3 linked regions of the Hydrogenophaga sp. SL48 genome follow. The main gene of each other region encodes a partner of the protein of the gene in region 3 in a complex. Links are inferred from orthologs where the notes say so. Each region holds a gene or a part of one and is shown on either strand. Other genes may lie near its edges.

Evidence for each region.
Region 1: secY (region 3) and secG share a complex: the UniProt entries of both Escherichia coli proteins name them as parts of the sec protein translocase complex. The link is inferred for Hydrogenophaga sp. SL48 from one-to-one orthologs.
Region 2: the proteins of secY (region 3) and secA are in contact, whole or in part, in a crystal structure (PDB 3DIN), measured with the Thermotoga maritima proteins. The link is inferred for Hydrogenophaga sp. SL48 from one-to-one orthologs. Residues at the interface, in WP_004081795.1 of Thermotoga maritima: Glu108, Gly109, Glu110, Glu111, Ala236, Glu237, Arg238, Arg239, Ile240, Thr241, Ile242, Gln243, Tyr244, Ala245, Arg246, Arg247, Val248, Thr249, Gly250, Arg251, Arg252, Val253, Tyr254, Gly256, Ala257, Ser258, Thr259, Tyr260, Leu261, Pro262; in WP_004082002.1 of Thermotoga maritima: Glu261, Ala262, Arg263, Lys300, Ala301, Arg302, Thr303, Ile304, Ile305, Leu323, Tyr324, Asp325, Pro326, Val329, Ser330, Tyr333, Ile336, Lys340, Phe345, Val349, Glu363, Phe364, Tyr374, Ser375, Gly376, Gly377, Glu393, Ile395, Thr482, Ser483.

Annotation. Positions count from the first base shown.
Region 1 is NZ_CP063400.1:2,851,356-2,856,991, forward strand. Bases 1,495-4,405 are described here. They hold secG (preprotein translocase subunit SecG), read right to left. Parts: upstream 3,197-4,405; coding sequence 2,792-3,196; downstream 1,495-2,791. Other genes in these bases: IM738_RS13480 (NADH-quinone oxidoreductase subunit C), read right to left, coding at 1,495-1,560; IM738_RS13485 (NuoB/complex I 20 kDa subunit family protein), read right to left, coding at 1,597-2,076; IM738_RS13490 (NADH-quinone oxidoreductase subunit A), read right to left, coding at 2,129-2,488; tpiA (triose-phosphate isomerase), read right to left, coding at 3,234-3,980; IM738_RS13510 (NAD(P)H-quinone oxidoreductase), read right to left, coding at 3,999-4,405. In the rest of the region: IM738_RS13475 (NADH-quinone oxidoreductase subunit D), read right to left, coding at 1-938; more of IM738_RS13480, read right to left, coding at 940-1,494; more of IM738_RS13510, read right to left, coding at 4,406-4,988; pnp (polyribonucleotide nucleotidyltransferase), read right to left, coding at 5,008-5,636. UniProt on the Escherichia coli protein: Subunit of the protein translocation channel SecYEG. Overexpression of some hybrid proteins has been thought to jam the protein secretion apparatus resulting in cell death; while this may be true it also results in FtsH-mediated degradation of SecY.
Region 2 is NZ_CP063400.1:343,132-349,108, forward strand. The notes cover bases 1-3,252. They hold secA (preprotein translocase subunit SecA), read left to right. Parts: upstream 1-307; coding sequence 308-3,052; downstream 3,053-3,252. Other genes in these bases: IM738_RS01610 (M23 family metallopeptidase), read left to right, coding at 1-152; argJ (bifunctional glutamate N-acetyltransferase/amino-acid acetyltransferase ArgJ), read left to right, coding at 3,159-3,252. In the rest of the region: more of argJ, read left to right, coding at 3,253-4,406; IM738_RS01625 (ATP-binding protein), read left to right, coding at 4,440-5,318; IM738_RS01630 (NUDIX domain-containing protein), read left to right, coding at 5,302-5,802; IM738_RS01635 (DNA gyrase inhibitor YacG), read right to left, coding at 5,771-5,968; cell division protein ZapD, read right to left, coding at 5,977-5,977. UniProt on the Escherichia coli protein: Required for protein export, interacts with the SecYEG preprotein conducting channel.
Region 3 is NZ_CP063400.1:4,023,316-4,028,982, forward strand. What follows is about bases 1,091-4,032. They hold secY (preprotein translocase subunit SecY), read right to left. Parts: upstream 3,245-4,032; coding sequence 1,937-3,244; downstream 1,091-1,936. Other genes in these bases: rpsK (30S ribosomal protein S11), read right to left, coding at 1,091-1,130; rpsM (30S ribosomal protein S13), read right to left, coding at 1,149-1,514; rpmJ (50S ribosomal protein L36), read right to left, coding at 1,538-1,651; rplO (50S ribosomal protein L15), read right to left, coding at 3,268-3,699; rpmD (50S ribosomal protein L30), read right to left, coding at 3,716-3,904. Outside these bases: rpsD (30S ribosomal protein S4), read right to left, coding at 1-562; more of rpsK, read right to left, coding at 726-1,090; more of rpsE, read right to left, coding at 4,033-4,434; rplR (50S ribosomal protein L18), read right to left, coding at 4,453-4,818; rplF (50S ribosomal protein L6), read right to left, coding at 4,830-5,363; rpsH (30S ribosomal protein S8), read right to left, coding at 5,388-5,667. UniProt on the Escherichia coli protein: The central subunit of the protein translocation channel SecYEG. Consists of two halves formed by TMs 1-5 and 6-10.

The sequences.
Region 1 (5,636 bases), 1.2 Mb from region 3 along the record:
TCGGTGATCACCGGGCCGGGGTTCACACGCAGCCAGTCCACACACTGCTTGATGATGCGGTTGGACTGCTTCATCTCCTCCATGCGGACGAGGTAGCGGTCATAGGTGTCGCCGGTCTTGCCCACCGGGATGTCGAAGTCCATGCGGTCGTACACCTCGTACGGTTGCTTCTTGCGCAAATCCCAGGCGATACCTGAGCCTCGCAACATGGGACCGGTCATGCCAAGGTTCAGTGCACGCTCAGGGGGTACCACACCAATGCCGACCGTGCGCTGCTTCCAGATGCGGTTATCGGTCAGCAGCGTGTGGTACTCGGCCAGGTAGGTCGGAAACCGCTGGGTGAAGTCGTCAATGAAGTCGAGCAGCGATCCCTGGCGGTTGGTGTTCATCTCCGCCATGGCTTTGGCGTTGCGGATCTTGCTGTGCTTGTACTGCGGCATCGTGTCCGGCAGGTCGCGGTACACACCGCCCGGCCGGAAGTAGGCCGCGTGCATGCGCGCACCCGACACCGCTTCGTACATGTCGAAAAGGTCTTCGCGTTCGCGGAACGCGTAGATCAGGATGGTGGAGCTCCCACAGTCGTTGCCATGGGAACCCAGCCACATCAGGTGATTGAGCAGCCGGGTGATCTCGCTGAACATCACACGGATGTACTGCGCTCGGAGCGGCACCTCGATGCCCAGCAACTTCTCGATCGCCAGACAGTACGCGTGCTCGTTGCACATCATCGACACGTAGTCCAGCCGGTCCATGTAAGGCAGCGACTGGATGAAGGTCTTGTGCTCGGCCAGCTTCTCGGTGGCGCGGTGGAGCAGACCAATGTGCGGGTCGGCTCGTTGCACGACCTCACCATCGAGCTCCAACACCAGGCGCAGCACGCCATGCGCAGCCGGGTGCTGCGGACCGAAGTTCAGGGTGTAGTTCTTGATCTCAGCCATATCAGTGCAGACCGCCGTAGTTGTCTTCGCGGATCACACGCGGGGTGATCTCCCGGGGCTCGATGGTGACCGGCTCGTAGACCACGCGTTGACGCTCGGCGTCGTAGCGCATCTCCACATGACCCGAGATCGGAAAGTCCTTGCGGAAGGGGTGACCGATGAAACCGTAGTCGGTCAGGATGCGACGAAGATCGCTGTGACCCTCGAACACGATGCCAAAAAGGTCGAACGCCTCTCGCTCAGGCCAATTGGCAGACGCCCAAAGACCCGACAACGATGCCACCACCGGGAAGTCGTCGTCCGGGCAAAACACACGAACGCGCACGCGATGATTCAGACTCACCGACAGCAGATGCACCACGACCGAAAACCGGGGCCCTTCCCAAACACCATCACCATAGGTGGAGTAGTCCATGCCACAAACATCGATCAGCTGCTCGAAGCGTGTTTCAGGCGCATCACGCAAGGTCTGCATGACGTCAAGATAGTGGTTCGCCGAGACCACCAGCGTGACCTCGCCACGTTCGACATCGATCGACTGAGCGCGCGCCCCCAGCAAGGCAGTCAGCACGCCCGCAATGGCCGCAGGCGGTGTGGTGTAAGAGATAGCGGTGTCGCTCATGGACCGTCTTTCTGAACCTGTGGGCTGCAGCGGCACTCAGGCCCGCGCGATGGTGTTGGTGCGGCGAATCTTCTGCTGCAACTGGATGATCCCGTACAGCAAGGCCTCGGCGGTCGGCGGGCAACCGGGCACGTACACATCCACCGGCACGATGCGGTCGCAACCGCGCACCACCGAGTAGCTGTAGTGGTAATAGCCACCGCCATTGGCGCAGGAGCCCATGGACAACACCCAGCGCGGCTCAGCCATCTGGTCATAGACCTTGCGCAGGGCAGGTGCCATCTTGTTGCACAGGGTGCCCGCCACGATCATCAGATCGGACTGGCGCGGACTGGCGCGAAAAACCTCCGCACCAAAACGACCCAGGTCGTATCGCGCCGTGGCCGCGTGCATCATCTCCACTGCGCAGCAGGCCAGACCAAAGGTCATCGGCCAGAGCGATCCGGTCTTGGCCCAGTTCACCACAGAGTCGTAACTCGTGGTGACAAAACCTTCCTTGAATACGCCTTCGATCATCTTCCGCTCCGGTGCGCTGCTTGCAGCTTGCGTGTCGTACAGGTGTTGATGCTCATTCCCAATCCAGCGCGCCTTTTTTCCACGCGTAGACGAAACCCACAAGCAAATCAATGAGGAACACCACCCCCGCCCAGAACCCGACGGAGCCGATGTCGGTCAGCGCCACCGCCCACGGGATGAGGAAAGCGATTTCGAGGTCAAAGAGAATAAAGAGGATGGCCACCAGGTAATAGCGCACATCGAACTTCATGCGAGCGTCTTCGAAAGCCTCGAAGCCGCACTCATATGGGGAATTTTTTTCGGCGTCCGGGCGGTTGGGCCCCAGGATGTAGCCCAACGCCTGCGGAATGACACCAACGGCCACACCCACCAAAATGAACAAGAGCACGGGCAGGTATTGTTCGAGACTCATTTGGGTCGGTTCCGCTGCGCATGGCCACGATCGCCATGATTACCACTGATTGGTGCCGACGGCGAGACTCGAACTCGCACAGCTTTCGCCACTACCCCCTCAAGATAGCGTGTCTACCAATTTCACCACGTCGGCTGGATCTGCATTGTCAGGTCCGCGAGGAACAGTGCGGGCTTTGCTGACAACCCATAGAGTTTACCCTGAAACCACCCCGGTTTTCGGGCGAGCCCATGGATTTTCAGAGTGACGCGGACCCGCTGCAAACCTTGCACGGTCCTGCGTCATCCAAGGCTTTCAGCGTCCTTACTTGCCGGGAATCTGTGCCGCGCCCGTGGCAGGCACAGCAGGTACTTCAGCGGGAGCAGCACTGGCCGCTGCCGGCGCCGAATCCGTGCCCGGAATCTGCGAAGCAGGCGCAGGAGGTGCGACGTTTTCGAGCACGCTGCCTGAGCGTGCCGCAGCAGGAGCCAGGTTCCCGAAATAAGCCAATCCCAACGTCCCTGCCAGGAACAAGCCGGCCAGCACCGCCGTGGTGCGCGAGAGGAAGTTGGCACCACCCGATGCACCAAACAAGCTGGCCGAGCCAGCGCCACCACCGAAGGCCGCACCCGCGTCGGCACCCTTGCCGTGCTGCATGAGGATCAGACCGATCATGCCGATCGCGGCGAGGATCTGCACGGCTTGAAGAATGGTCAACAGGATGTTCATTTGTTTCTCCGGATATCGAATGGGGTCCGCGTCAGCCTCAGGCTGCGGCGGCCACGATCTGCAAAAAGTCGGCCGACTTGAGCGATGCACCGCCGATGAGGCCACCGTCAATGTCGGGCTGTGCCAGCAAGCTGGCGGCGTTGGCCGCATTCATGCTGCCGCCGTAGAGGATGTGCACACGCTTGGCGTTGGTCGAGGCCGCGGCCAGCTGGGCGCGCAGCACGGCGTGCACAGCCTGCGCCATCTCGGGTGTGGCCGTCTTGCCCGTGCCGATGGCCCAGACAGGTTCGTAAGCCACCACGATCTCGGTGATGCAATGCCCCACCGCGTGAATGACGGCGGCGAGCTGGCGCTTCACGACCGATTCTGTTTCACCGGCTTCGCGCTGCGTGAGCGTTTCACCGACACAAACGATGGGCGTCACGCCGGCAGCCAGCGCGCGCTGGGCCTTCGCTGCAACGACGTCATCGGTTTCACCTTGGTACTGGCGACGCTCCGAGTGGCCGACGATGGCGTAACGGCAGCCAAAGTCTTTCAACATGGCCACACTCACTTCGCCGGTGTAGGCACCCTGCTCGTGGGCCGACACGTCTTGCGAGCCCCAGGCAATCGGGCTGCCTTGCAGCAGGGCCTGCATTTGCGCCAGGTAAGGCGCGGGCGCGCACAGTGCCATGTCGGCTGCAGGCGCAGCGCCCTGCAAACCATCGAGCATGGCCTTGATCAGCGCTTCATTGGCGGCCAGCGAGCCGTTCATCTTCCAGTTGCCTGCGATCAGTTTTCTCATCTTGTTTTCCAGACTTGCTCAGGACCAGCGCAGAACGATCTTGCCAACGTGTTGGTTGGTTTCCATCAGCGCATGTGCCTGCGCTGCCGCCGATGCATCAAACACGCTGTGGATGACGGGCTTGATCTGCCCCTGCTCCAGCAGCGGCCACACCTTGTCACGCAAGGCAGCGGCAATGGCCGCCTTGAACGCCACTGGACGTGGACGCAGTGTCGACCCAGTGATGACCAGACGACACCGCAGCACGAGGCCTGCATTGAACTCGGCCTTCACGCCGCCCTGCACCGCGATGATGACGAGCCGGCCGTCTTCCGCCAAGCACTCGACCTCACGCGCCACGTAGCTGCCCGCGACCATGTCCAGAACGACGTCAACGCCGTTCCCGTCCGTGAGCTCGCGCGACACGACCGAGAAATCCTGCGTCTTGTAATTGATGGCGTGGTCCGCACCCAGCGACAGGCAAGCGGCGCATTTTTCGTCGCTGCCGGCGGTGGCGATCACGCGCGCACCCAAGGCTTTCGCCAGCTGGATCGCGGTCACGCCGATGCCACTGGTGCCGCCCTGGATCAGCAGCGTTTCACCGGGCTGCAGACGCGCCCGATCGAACACGTTGCTCCAGACGGTGAAGAAGGTCTCGGGCAGTGAAGCGGCCTGCACGTCATCGAAACCCGCCGGCACAGGGAGGCACTGGCCCACCGGCGCCACGCAGTACTCGGCGTATCCCCCACCAGCCACCAGCGCACACACACGGTCGCCGACATTGAATCCCGCGGCAGCCATGGCGGCCGCGTCACCCGACTCGATCACGCCCGCGACTTCCAGACCGGGCAGGTCGGAAGCGCCGGGCGGTGGCGGGTAGGCACCGCTGCGTTGCAGCACATCGGGTCGGTTCACGCCCGACGCTCGCACGCGGATCAGCAACTCGCCCGCACCCGCGACCGGCACCGGACGTTCGGTCAGGCGCAGGACTTCGGGTGCGCCAAAAGCGCTGATCTCAACGGCTTGCATCGTGCCTGAACCCGTCGGCTTATTGCTGCTGTTGCTGAGCGGCTTGCTCGGCGGGCGCGGCGTTGCGGTCGATCAAGGCCTTCATGGACAACTTGACTCGGCCCTTTTCGTCCGTCTCCAGCACCTTGACTTTGACGATCTGGCCTTCGCTCAGGTAGTCGGTCACACGCTCGACGCGCTCGTGGGCGATCTGGCTGATGTGCAGCAGGCCGTCCTTGCCGGGCAACAGGTTGATCAGGGCGCCGAAGTCCAGGATCTTGGTGACCGGGCCTTCGTAGACCTTGCCGATTTCGACTTCGGCGGTGATCTGCTCGATGCGGCGCTTGGCTTCGTCGGCCTTGGCGGCTTCGGTCGCGGCGATGGTGATGGTGCCGTCTTCGTCGATGTTGATCTGGCAACCGGTTTCTTCGGTCAGCGCGCGGATCACGGCGCCGCCCTTGCCAATCACGTCACGGATTTTTTCCGGATTGATCTTCATCGTGAAGAGCTTGGGCGCGAAATCCGACACTTCGGTCTTGGCCTCGCCCATGGCTTCCTGCATCTTGCCCAGGATGTGCATGCGGGCTTCCTTGGCTTGGGCCAATGCGACCTGCATGATCTCTTTGGTGATGCCCTGGATCTTGATGTCCATCTGCAGCGCGGTCACAC
Region 2 (5,977 bases), 3.7 Mb from region 3 along the record:
CTGAAGTGGGGTCGACCGGTCGATCAACGGGACCCCATTTGCACTTTGAAGTGTGGGTGAGCGGTGTGCCTCAAGACCCCGCACGCTTCCTGGCAGCAGGTGAAACCTTGGCGGCTGCGCAGCTGGTTCCGGGTGTCCGGCGCAGGCCCTGAAGGTGCGCCCGGGGTGCCGGGTAAAATCGCGACTTTGCTCTTGAATCAGCAGCGTTCGTCGGCACCTTCACTGTGGCCGCCTAACCGCTCAGGCTGGCGGGAGATTAACGAGTTTTTTGCCTGGCCGGACGGTTGTCTGGCGCCGGGCTGCACCTATGGCCACAAACATCCTCACCAAAATATTTGGTAGCCGCAACGACCGGTTGCTCAAGACCTACCGCAAAACGGTGGAGCAGATCAATGGTCTGGAACCCCAGTTCGAAAAGTTCACCGATGAGGAGCTGAAGGCGCAGACCGAGACTTTCAAGCGACGCGTTGCCGAAGGTGCATCGCTGGAGTCGATCCTGCCAGAGGCCTTTGCCGTCGTGCGTGAGGCCAGCAAGCGCGTGATGAAAATGCGCCACTTTGATGTGCAGATGGTGGGTGGACTGGCCCTGCACCATGGCAAGGTGGCGGAGATGCGGACCGGTGAGGGCAAGACCTTGACCGCAACGCTGCCGGTGTACCTCAACGCGTTGACCGGCAAGGGTGTGCACGTCGTGACGGTGAACGACTACCTGGCCAGTCGCGATGCGCAGTGGATGGGACGGCTCTACAACTTCCTGGGGCTCACGGTGGGCATCAACCTGCCGCAAGCCCCACGTGAAGACAAGCAAGCCGCTTACGGCGCAGACATCACCTATGGCACCAACAACGAGTACGGTTTCGATTACCTCCGTGACAACATGGTGTACGAGGCTTCAGACCGCGTGCAGCGCAGCCTCAACTACGCGATCGTGGACGAGGTGGACTCCATCCTGATCGATGAGGCCCGCACGCCGCTGATCATCAGCGGCCAGGCTGAAGACCAGACCCCCGTCTACAACGCCATCAAACAGCTGATCCCGCACCTGACCCGCCAAGTGGGTGAGGCCGATCCGCGCACCGGGGAAGGTGTGATCACCCCCGGCGACTTCACGGTCGACGAGAAGGCGCATTCCATTCACATGACGGAGCAGGGCCACGAAAACGCCGAGCGCCTGCTCAGCCAGGCAGGTCTTTTGCCCGAAGGCGCTTCGTTGTACGACCCAGCCAACATCGCACTGATGCACCACCTGGTGACGTCGCTCAAGGCACACCACCTCTATCACCGTGATCAGCACTATGTGAACCAGGGTGGCGAGATCGTCATCGTTGACGAGTTCACTGGGCGCCTCATGTCGGGTCGTCGCTGGAGTGATGGTTTGCATCAGGCGGTTGAGGCCAAGGAAGGTGTCGCCATCCAGCCTGAAAACCAGACGATGGCGTCGATCACGTTCCAGAACTACTTCCGCCTTTACAGCAAGCTCTCCGGCATGACCGGCACGGCGGACACCGAAGCCTACGAGTTTCAGGAAATCTACGGCCTGGAGACGGTGGTGATTCCGCCCAACCGGGTCAGCAAGCGCGTCGATCAGCTCGACCGCGTGTACAAGACGACCAAAGAAAAGTACTTCGCTGCGATCCAGGACATCCGCGAGTGTCACGAGCGCGGTCAACCGGTGCTGGTGGGCACCTCGTCGATTGAGAACTCAGAAATCATTGCCGAGCTGCTGGTGGCCGAGAAGCTGCCTCACGAAGTGCTGAACGCCAAACAGCACGCTCGTGAAGCGGACATCATCGTGCAGGCGGGTCGCCCGGGAGCGATCACGATCGCCACCAACATGGCCGGGCGCGGCACCGACATCGTGCTGGGCGGCAACCTGGAAAAAATGAGCGCGGCCATCGAATCCGACGAGTCGCTGGATGAAGCGACCAAGGCGTCGCGCATCGACGCCCTTCGCCAGCAGTGGCAGCAGGACCACGACAAGGTGAAGTCGCTCGGTGGCCTTCGCATCATTGCCACGGAACGCCACGAAAGCCGTCGCATCGACAACCAGCTGCGCGGCCGTTCGGGTCGCCAGGGTGACCCGGGGTCGTCGCGCTTTTACCTGAGCCTGGACGATTCGCTGATGCGCATCTTCGCTGGCGACAAGGTGCGGGCCATCATGGACCGCTTGAAGATGCCCGAGGGCGAGGCCATCGAGGCCGGCATTGTCACGCGCAGCATCGAAAGCGCCCAGCGCAAGGTGGAAGCGCGCAACTTTGACATCCGCAAACAGCTGCTGGAATACGACGACGTGTCGAATGACCAGCGCAAGGTCATCTATCAGCAACGCAACGACATTCTCGACGCGCAAAGTTTGCGTGCACAGATCGACTCGCTGCGTGAAGGCTGTTTCACCGATCTGGTTCACCAGTTCGTGCCTGAGGGCAGCGTGGAAGAGCAGTGGGACCTGCCGGGGCTGGAGCGGGTGCTGCGTGAGGAGTGGGCGGTGGACGTTCCAGTGACTTCATGGGTGTCGGATGCGGAGTCCATGGACGTCGATGAAGTGGTGGCGCGCGTGCTGGCGGCATCGAAGCAGGTGTTCGATGACAAGGTGGCGCAGGTGGGTGACGAGAACTTCACCCAGTTCGAGCGCATGGTGCTGCTGCAGACCATTGACAGCCAGTGGCGTGACCACCTGTCGGCGCTGGACTACCTGCGCCAGGGCATTCACCTGCGCGGCTACGCTCAGAAGCAGCCCAAGCAGGAATACAAACGCGAGGCTTTCCAGCTGTTCGGGCAGTTGCTGGACAGCGTGAAGAACGATGTCACGCGGGTGTTGGTGAACGTGCGGGTCCAGTCGGCCGAACAGATCTCCGCCGTGGCTGAGCAGATGGAAGCCCGGGCCGAACAGATCGCCAATGTGACCTACACCGCGCCCACCGAAACGGGAGATGTGGAAAGCATCACCGATCCGAGCACCGTGGTGGCGGACATGCCGCGCGTGGGGCGCAACGATCCCTGCCCCTGTGGCAGTGGCAAAAAATACAAGCATTGCCACGGCGCGTTGACCTGATGGCCATTCGGGGGACCTCGCCGGTGGCCTGGCGAAGCCGTTCCCTGGCGTTCTGAAACCCACTCACCGCGCCCGACGCGGTTTTTTCTGACAGGAACCCGTTGCCATGGCTGTGAATTTCACCGCTCCACTCGCCTCCAACCTGCTGCCGGTCGCTGGTGTGCGCATTGGCGTGGCCGAGGCGGGCATCCGCAAGGCCAACCGCAAAGATCTCACGGTGTTTTTGCTGGACGAAGGCAGTGTGGTGGGAGCCGTGTTCACCCAGAACCGCTATGCGGCCGCACCGGTGCAGGTGTGCCGCGAACACCTGACCGCGGGGCAGAGCATCCGCGCCATGGTGATCAACACCGGGAACGCCAATGCGGGCACGGGTGAGCCGGGCCTTGGTCACGCACGCCAGACCGCCCACGCGCTCGCGTTGGCATTGGGGGTGAAGCACGAACAGGTGCTGCCGTTCTCCACCGGAGTCATCATGGAGCCGCTGCCGGTGGACCGCCTGATCGCGGGCTTGCCAGCAGCGTTGGCCGACGCGGCCAGCGCCGAGGGTGCTTCGGGTGCTCAATGGCTCAAGGCAGCCGAGGGCATCATGACCACAGACACCTTGCCCAAAGCCATCAGCCGCCGTGTGAGCTTGGGTGGCAAGACCGTGTCCATGAGTGGAATGGCCAAGGGCGCAGGCATGATCCGGCCCAACATGGCGACCATGCTGGGCTACGTGGCGACCGACGCGGCCGTTTCTCCCTCGATCATGAACACGCTGGCCAAGCGCCTGGCCGATGTGTCCTTCAACCGCGTGACCGTGGACGGGGACACGTCCACCAACGATTCTTTTGTCGTTGTTGCTACGGGCAAAGCGGGCAACGACCCGGTGACAGACCTGGACAGCGCGGATGGACAGGCGCTGCTACTGGCGCTCACGGAAGTGGCCCAGTTCCTTGCCCACGCCATCGTGCGAGATGGCGAAGGCGCCACCAAGTTCATCACGGTGCGCGTCGAAGGTGGGCAGAACAGCGAGGAATGCCTCAAGGCCGCCTATGCCGTGGCCCACTCCCCGCTGGTGAAGACTGCGTTTTTTGCCAGTGATCCGAACCTCGGCCGTATCCTGGCGGCCGTGGGTTATGCGGGCATCGCCGATCTGGACGCGACGAAGATCGAGTTGCACTTGGGCGATGTGCATGTGGTCCGAAAAGGGGGGCGCCACCCCGACTATCGCGAAGAAGATGGCCAGCGCGTGATGAAGGCGGCGGAGATCCTGGTGCGCATCGGGCTTGGACGGGGCGACATCACCGAGACGGTCTGGACCTGCGACTTCAGCCACGACTACGTGACCATCAACGCCGACTACCGGTCCTGAGCCCAGGCTGGCTGGCCTTCGAGGATGCTGCAGATGAACGAACATGTCGAACGGCTCATTCAGCGGGCCGAACACCTGATTGAACGCATCGAGTCGGTGCTGCCCCAGCCGCTGGGTGCGCCTGACTGGTCTGCATCAATCGCCTTTCGCTATCGCAAACGCAGCAGCGGGCATGGCGCTCTGGAGCCGGTCCGGCACGTGGCGGAGATCAACTTGGCCGACCTCCAGGAGATTGACGGGCAGAAAGACAAGATCCAGCGCAACACGCTGCAGTTTGTGAAGGGCCTGCCCGCCAACAACGTCTTGCTTACCGGTGCACGGGGTACCGGAAAATCGTCGCTGGTCAAGGCTTGCTTGCACGAGTACGCGTCTCAAGGGTTGCGACTGATCGAGGTAGACAAGGGCGATCTGGTTGATTTGCCCGATATTGTCGATGTGGTGGCCGATCGGCCCGAGCGCTTCATCGTGTTTTGCGATGACCTCAGTTTTGAGGACGGCGAGGCGGGCTACAAGGCGCTGAAATCCGTGCTGGATGGTTCGGTGTCCGCCGCCGGGGACAACGTGCTGATCTATGCGACCAGCAACCGCCGTCATCTGCTGCCCGAGTACATGAAGGAAAACCTCAGCTACACGCACACACCCGACGGTGAAGTGCACCCGGGCGAGGTGGTAGAAGAAAAAATCTCGTTGTCCGAACGGTTCGGCCTGTGGGTCAGCTTCTATCCGTTCAGCCAGGACGAGTACCTCGCCATCGTGCGGCAATGGCTGTCGTCATTCGGCGTCCCTGCCGCCGACATCGATGCGGCGCGTCCTCAGGCCCTTGTGTGGGCGCTGGAGCGTGGTTCGCGCAGCGGTCGTGTGGCCTACCAGTTTGCACGTGATTACGCTGGCTCCCATGGCACGGGCACCTGAGCGCGAAACACTGGTGGTGGACGGCGGCGGCGCAGAGCCGGAGGGCGGCCAACGCCCCGTGACCGAGGTGGCGGTGGGCGTGCTCATTGCCCCTGATGGACGTTTTCTGCTCACATCGCGCCCTGAAGGCAAAGCCTACGCGGGTTACTGGGAGTTTCCTGGAGGCAAGCTGGAAGCTGGCGAAACGATCGAGCAGGCGCTGCGGCGCGAGTTGCAAGAGGAAATTGGCGTCACGATCGGACAGCCCCACCTTTGGAAGACCTCCATGGTGGACTACCCTCACGCGCTGGTGCGGTTGCACTTCTGCAAGGTTTTCACCTGGGAAGGTGCGTTGCAGATGCATGAAGGCCAGCGGTACGGTTGGGAACGGCTTCCTGTGAGTTGTGAGCCGGTGTTGCCTGGCACGGTGCCTGTGCTGGCGTGGCTCAGCGATGAAATGGGGGCTGACGAAATCAGCTCTTCTCGAAATCAGGATCGCTGTTGATTTCGTGCTCGGGCAGCGAAAACCGTTCGCTGGCCCATGCGCCGAGGTCCAGGTTTTTGCAGCGATCGCTGCAAAATGGTCGATAGGGGTTGGATGGCGCGTAGACGCTCTGACCGCCGCAGGCGGGGCAGCGGACACGTTTCGGGGGAACGTCCGGCGCGTTCATCCTCGGGTT
Region 3 (5,667 bases):
CGGGCGATTTCTTGAACACGCCCTCAGCCTTGTCGGAGGCCACGTCCACCCAAGCAGGGAAGCCAATCTGTTTGGCCAGCTCCAGGGCTTCGATCACACGAGCCTGCTTCTTGGATTTCTCGCGCACGGCGATCACATCGCCTGCCTTGACCGAGTAGGACGGAATGTTCACGGACTTGCCGTTGACTGTGATCGCCTTGTGCGACACGATCTGACGCGCTTCAGCGCGGGTCGAGGCGAAGCCCATGCGGAACACGACGTTGTCCAGACGCGCTTCCAGCAGGAACAGCAGGTTGGCACCGGTGTTGCCACGACGGCGATCGGCTTCGGCGAAGTAGCGGCGGAACTGGCGCTCCAGCACGCCGTAGGTGCGCTTGACCTTCTGCTTCTCGCGCAGCTGCAGGCCGAAATCGGAGGTGCGCTGACCCGAGGTGCGGCCATGCTGACCTGGTTTGGAGTCGAACTTGGCCTTGTCGCTGATGGAGCGGCGAGCGCTCTTGAGCAATAGGTCGGAGCCTTCACGGCGGGAAAGTTTGGCCTTGGGGCCGAGGTAACGTGCCACGTTGATGTCCTATGGTTTCTACCGCAACCGAGATGTCGCGGGAGCCGTCCTTCGCAAAGGATGGCGGTGGGCTTAGCAAAAAATGCCACCGCAGGCGACTGCGGTGGCGCTCAAAAAAGCTTTTGATTGTACCGCGTGAGCGGCAGCACCGTAAAACGGTGGGTCAGATGCGGCGACGCTTCTGAGGGCGGCAACCGTTGTGAGGCACCGGGGTCACGTCAGCAATCGAGTTGATGCGGATGCCCAGCGCGCCGAGAGCGCGCACCGAGGACTCGCGACCTGGGCCGGGGCCCTTGATCTCGACGTCCAGATTCTTGATGCCCTGCTCAATGGCGGCACGGCCAGCAACTTCCGAGGCCACCTGGGCAGCGAACGGGGTGGACTTGCGCGAGCCCTTGAAGCCCTGACCACCCGACGATGCCCACGACAAAGCATTGCCTTGGCGGTCGGTGATGGTAATGATGGTGTTGTTGAACGACGCGTGCACGTGCGCGATGCCGTCAGCAACGTTCTTGCGAACCTTCTTGCGAACGCGAGCGGATGCGGCGCTGGAGGGAGACTTGGCCATAAGGGTCCTTCAATCCGATTATTTCTTCAGCGACTGGGCGGCCTTGCGGGGACCCTTGCGCGTACGTGCGTTGGTCTTGGTGCGCTGACCGCGAACCGGCAGACCACGGCGGTGACGGAAACCACGGTAGCAACCGATGTCCATCAAACGCTTGATGTTCATCGTGGTTTCCCGGCGCAGATCGCCTTCGATCGTGTACACGCCGACCTGATCACGGACTTTTTCCAGTTCCGCGTCGTTCAGATCCTTGATCTTTTTGGTGTAGTCGATACCGCAAGCCTCGCAAATCTTGCGAGCGCGTGTACGGCCGATGCCAAAAATTGCCGTCAAGCCGATTTCGGCGTGCTTGTGCGGCGGAATGTTGATGCCTGCAATACGAGCCATGTTGGGTCCTCTGAACTTCCGAATCAGCCTTGACGCTGTTTGTGGCGCGGGTCTGTGCAAATGACTCGCACGACGCCTTTGCGCTTGATGATCTTACAGTTGCGGCACATTTTCTTGACCGACGCCGAAACTCTCATAGTCTTCTCCTAGATATTCAAAAACATTCAACCTCTGACCTGTCACTCCGCGCAGAACCAGATCCGCGCCCTGGTCAGGCCGTAGGGCGTGAGCTCCACTTTGACCTTGTCATCCGGCAGGATCCGGATGGAATGCATCCGCATCTTGCCGGACATGTGGCCCAGAACCACATATCCATCTCATTTTTCAGCTTGACCCCGCCGGTTGGGTTGGGCAGGTTTTCAACCACCACCACCCCTTGCATCTCAATCACATTGTCTCTAGACACATGATCAAAAGCAGGATCAATTTTTAAAGCTGGCCTTCTTCAACAACGATTCGTATTGCTGAGACATCATGTAGTTCTGCACTTGGGCCATGAAGTCCATGGTAACCACCACAATGATCAACAGCGACGTACCACCGAAGTAGAAAGGCACGTTGTATTTCAGAATCAGGAACTCGGGCAACAAACAGACTGCAGTGATGTAAATGGCACCAGCCAGCGTCAGTCTCAGCAAAATCTTGTCGATGTAGCGCGCCGTCTGGTCACCGGGACGAATCCCGGGAATGAAGGCTCCGCTCTTCTTCAGGTTGTCCGCGGTTTCACGGCTGTTGAACACCAGCGCTGTATAGAAGAAACAGAAGAAAACAATGGCAGCAGCGTACAGAGCGACGTAGATCGGCTGGCCCGGCGACAGGGCCGAAGCAATGTCACGCAACCAACGGGTCGAATCACCCGTGCTCACCCAGCTGACCACCGTGGTCGGCAGCAGGATGATGCTGGACGCGAAAATCGGTGGGATCACACCTGCCATGTTCAGCTTGAGCGGCAGGTGCGACGATTGCCCGCCATACACCTTGTTCCCCACCTGACGGCGAGCGTAGTTGACCAAGATCTTGCGCTGACCACGCTCGACAAACACCACGAAGTAGGTCACCAGGACCACCAACGCGATGATGAAAATCGACACCAAGATGTTCATGGCGCCGGTGCGGACCAACTCCAACAACCCGCCGATGGCGCTGGGAAGACCCGCAGCAATACCCGCAAAGATCAGGATCGAAATGCCATTGCCCAAGCCACGCTCGGTGATCTGCTCACCCAGCCACATCAGGAACATCGTTCCAGCCACCAGACTGACCACAGCGGTCAGTCGGAAACCCATCCCCGGGTCAATCACCAGACCGGCTTGACCTTCCAGCGCAAGGGCAATGCCCGTCGCCTGAAAGATGGCCAATGCCAAGGTGCCATAACGGGTGTACGAAGTGATCTTGCGGCGACCTGCTTCGCCCTCCTTCTTCATTTGCTCAAACGTGGGCACCACGTAGGTCATGAGCTGCATGATGATCGAGGCCGAGATGTAAGGCATGATCCCCAGAGCGAACACGGTGAACCGTGAGAGAGCGCCGCCGGAGAACATGTTGAACAAGCTCAGGATGCCGCCCGCCTGGCCCTTGAACAATTGTTCGAGCTGCGCGGGGTCGATGCCAGGCACGGGAATGTGCGCACCGATGCGATACACCACCAGCGCCAGCAGCAGGAACACAAGCCGGCGACGCAGGTCACCGAACTTGCCTGTCTTGGCCAGGGTAGGGGAGGCAGTTGCCACAGCGTTCTTCCGCTCGTGTCCGATCAGGCCAGCGTGCCGCCAGCGGCTTCGATCGAGGCCTTGGCACCGGCAGTGGCGCCAATGTTCTTGAGCGTGACGGCGCGCGTGATCTCACCGGTCTTGATGACCTTGACGCGTTTGGCCAGGTGGGCCACGAGGCCAGCCTGCTTCAGCACCAGAATGTCCACTTCTGCAACATTCAGGGCATTGATGTCGGCCAACGTCACTTCAGCGCTGAACTGCAGTTGCGCAGATTTGAAACCGCGCTTGGGCAGGCGACGCTGCAAAGGCATCTGACCGCCTTCAAAACCCACCTTGTGGTAGCCACCCGAACGCGACTTCTGACCTTTGTGACCGCGGCCGGCTGTCTTGCCCAGGCCAGAGCCGATGCCGCGGCCCACGCGACGCTTGGCGTGTTTGGCGCCTTCTTGGGGCTTGATGCTATTGAGTTCCATGTCTTGCGACTCCGGTTCAGAGTACCTTGACCAGGTAGCTGATCTTGTTGATCATGCCGCGGACGGCAGGCGTGTCCTGCAGCTCACTGGTGCTGTTGAGCTTGCGCAGGCCGAGGCCCCGCACGGTGTCGCGGTGCGACTGCTTGGTTCCAATGGGGCTGCGCACCAGTTGGACCTTGACGGTGTTTTGAGTAGGGGTGGTCATGGTCGCTCCGATCAGCCCAGGATGTCTTCAACCGACTTGCCGCGCTTGGCAGCAACGCTGGCCGGCGTGGTCGAGTTCTGCAGTGCGTCCAGCGTGGCGCGCACCAGGTTGTAGGGGTTGCTCGAGCCATGGCTCTTCGCCACGACGTCGGTGATGCCCAGCACTTCAAAGACAGCGCGCATCGGGCCGCCAGCGATGATGCCGGTACCTTTGGCCGCAGGCAGCATCATGACGTTGGAAGCACCGTGTTCGCCATGCACGCTGTGGTGCAGCGAACCGTTCTTCAGCGACACCTTGATCATGTTGCGACGGGCTTTTTCCATGGCTTTCTGCACAGCCACCGGAACTTCCTTGGCTTTGCCCTTGCCCATGCCGACGCGACCGTCGCCATCACCGACCACGGTCAGTGCAGCGAAGCCGAGAATGCGACCGCCCTTGACCACCTTGGTCACGCGGTTGATCGCGATCATCTTCTCGCGCAGACCGTCGTCGCTCGCTTCGTTTTTTACATTAGCCGTAAATTTAGCCATTTTGTGTATTCCGTTTGATCAGAACTGCAGACCGGCTTCACGGGCCGCGTCTGCCAGGGCTTTCACCCGGCCGTGGTAAGCAAAACCGGAGCGGTCAAACGCCACTTTCTCGATACCTGCGGCTTTGGCCTTTTCAGCGATGCGCTTGCCCACCAGGGCGGCAGCAACGGCGTTGCCGCCCTTGCCAGCGCCGCCGATCTGGGCACGCACTTCCGCTTCGGCCGTCGAAGCCGAAGCCAGCACCTTGGAACCGTCGTCGGAGATGACGCTGGCGTAGATGTGCAGGTTGGTGCGGTTCACGGTCAGGCGGACAGCGCCCTGCTGCGCAATGCGGATGCGCGTCTGGCGGGCACGACGGAGACGTTGCTCTTTTTTGGTCAACATGATCCTGATCCTTATTTCTTCTTGGTTTCCTTGATCGTGATCTTCTCATCCGCATAACGGATGCCCTTGCCCTTGTAGGGTTCGGGGGGGCGCACTGCACGCACCTCAGAAGCGATCTGGCCCACGCGCTGACGGTCCGATCCCTTGATCAGGATTTCGGTCGGCGTCGGGGTTTCCACCTTGATGCCGGCCGGCATATCCATCACCACAGGGTGCGAATAGCCGACCGTGAGGTTGAGCTTGGCGCCTTGGGCCTGGGCTTTGTAGCCCACACCGATCAGCGTCAGCTTCTTTTCGAAGCCTTTGCTCACACCATTGACCATGTTGTTCACCAGCTGACGCATGGTGCCGGACATGGCATTGGCTTCGCGTGATTCGTTCACCGGGGTGAACGACAGCGAACCCGCGTTGTTTTCCACCTTGACCAGCGCGTTCTGCGCCAGCGCCAAGGCACCGAGGGCACCCTTGACGTTGATCAGGTTGTCTTTGACGGCCACTTCCACCCCAGCCGGGACAGAAACGGGCAACTTTCCAATACGTGACATTTCAGTAGCTCCTCAATGCCCGCATCAGGCGACGTAACACAGGACTTCACCACCGACACCGGTGGCGCGCGCCTTGCGGTCGGTCATCACACCCTGTGGCGTGGTGACGATCGCCACACCCAGGCCGTTTTGAACCTGGGGGATGGCATTGCGACCACGATAGACGCGCAGGCCTGGACGGCTGACACGCTCAATGCGCTCGATCACAGGACGGCCAGCGTAGTACTTGAGGGAAATCTCAAGTTCGTTCTTGCCATCATTGCTCTTGACCTGGAATCCGTCGATGTAACCCTCGTCCTTCAGG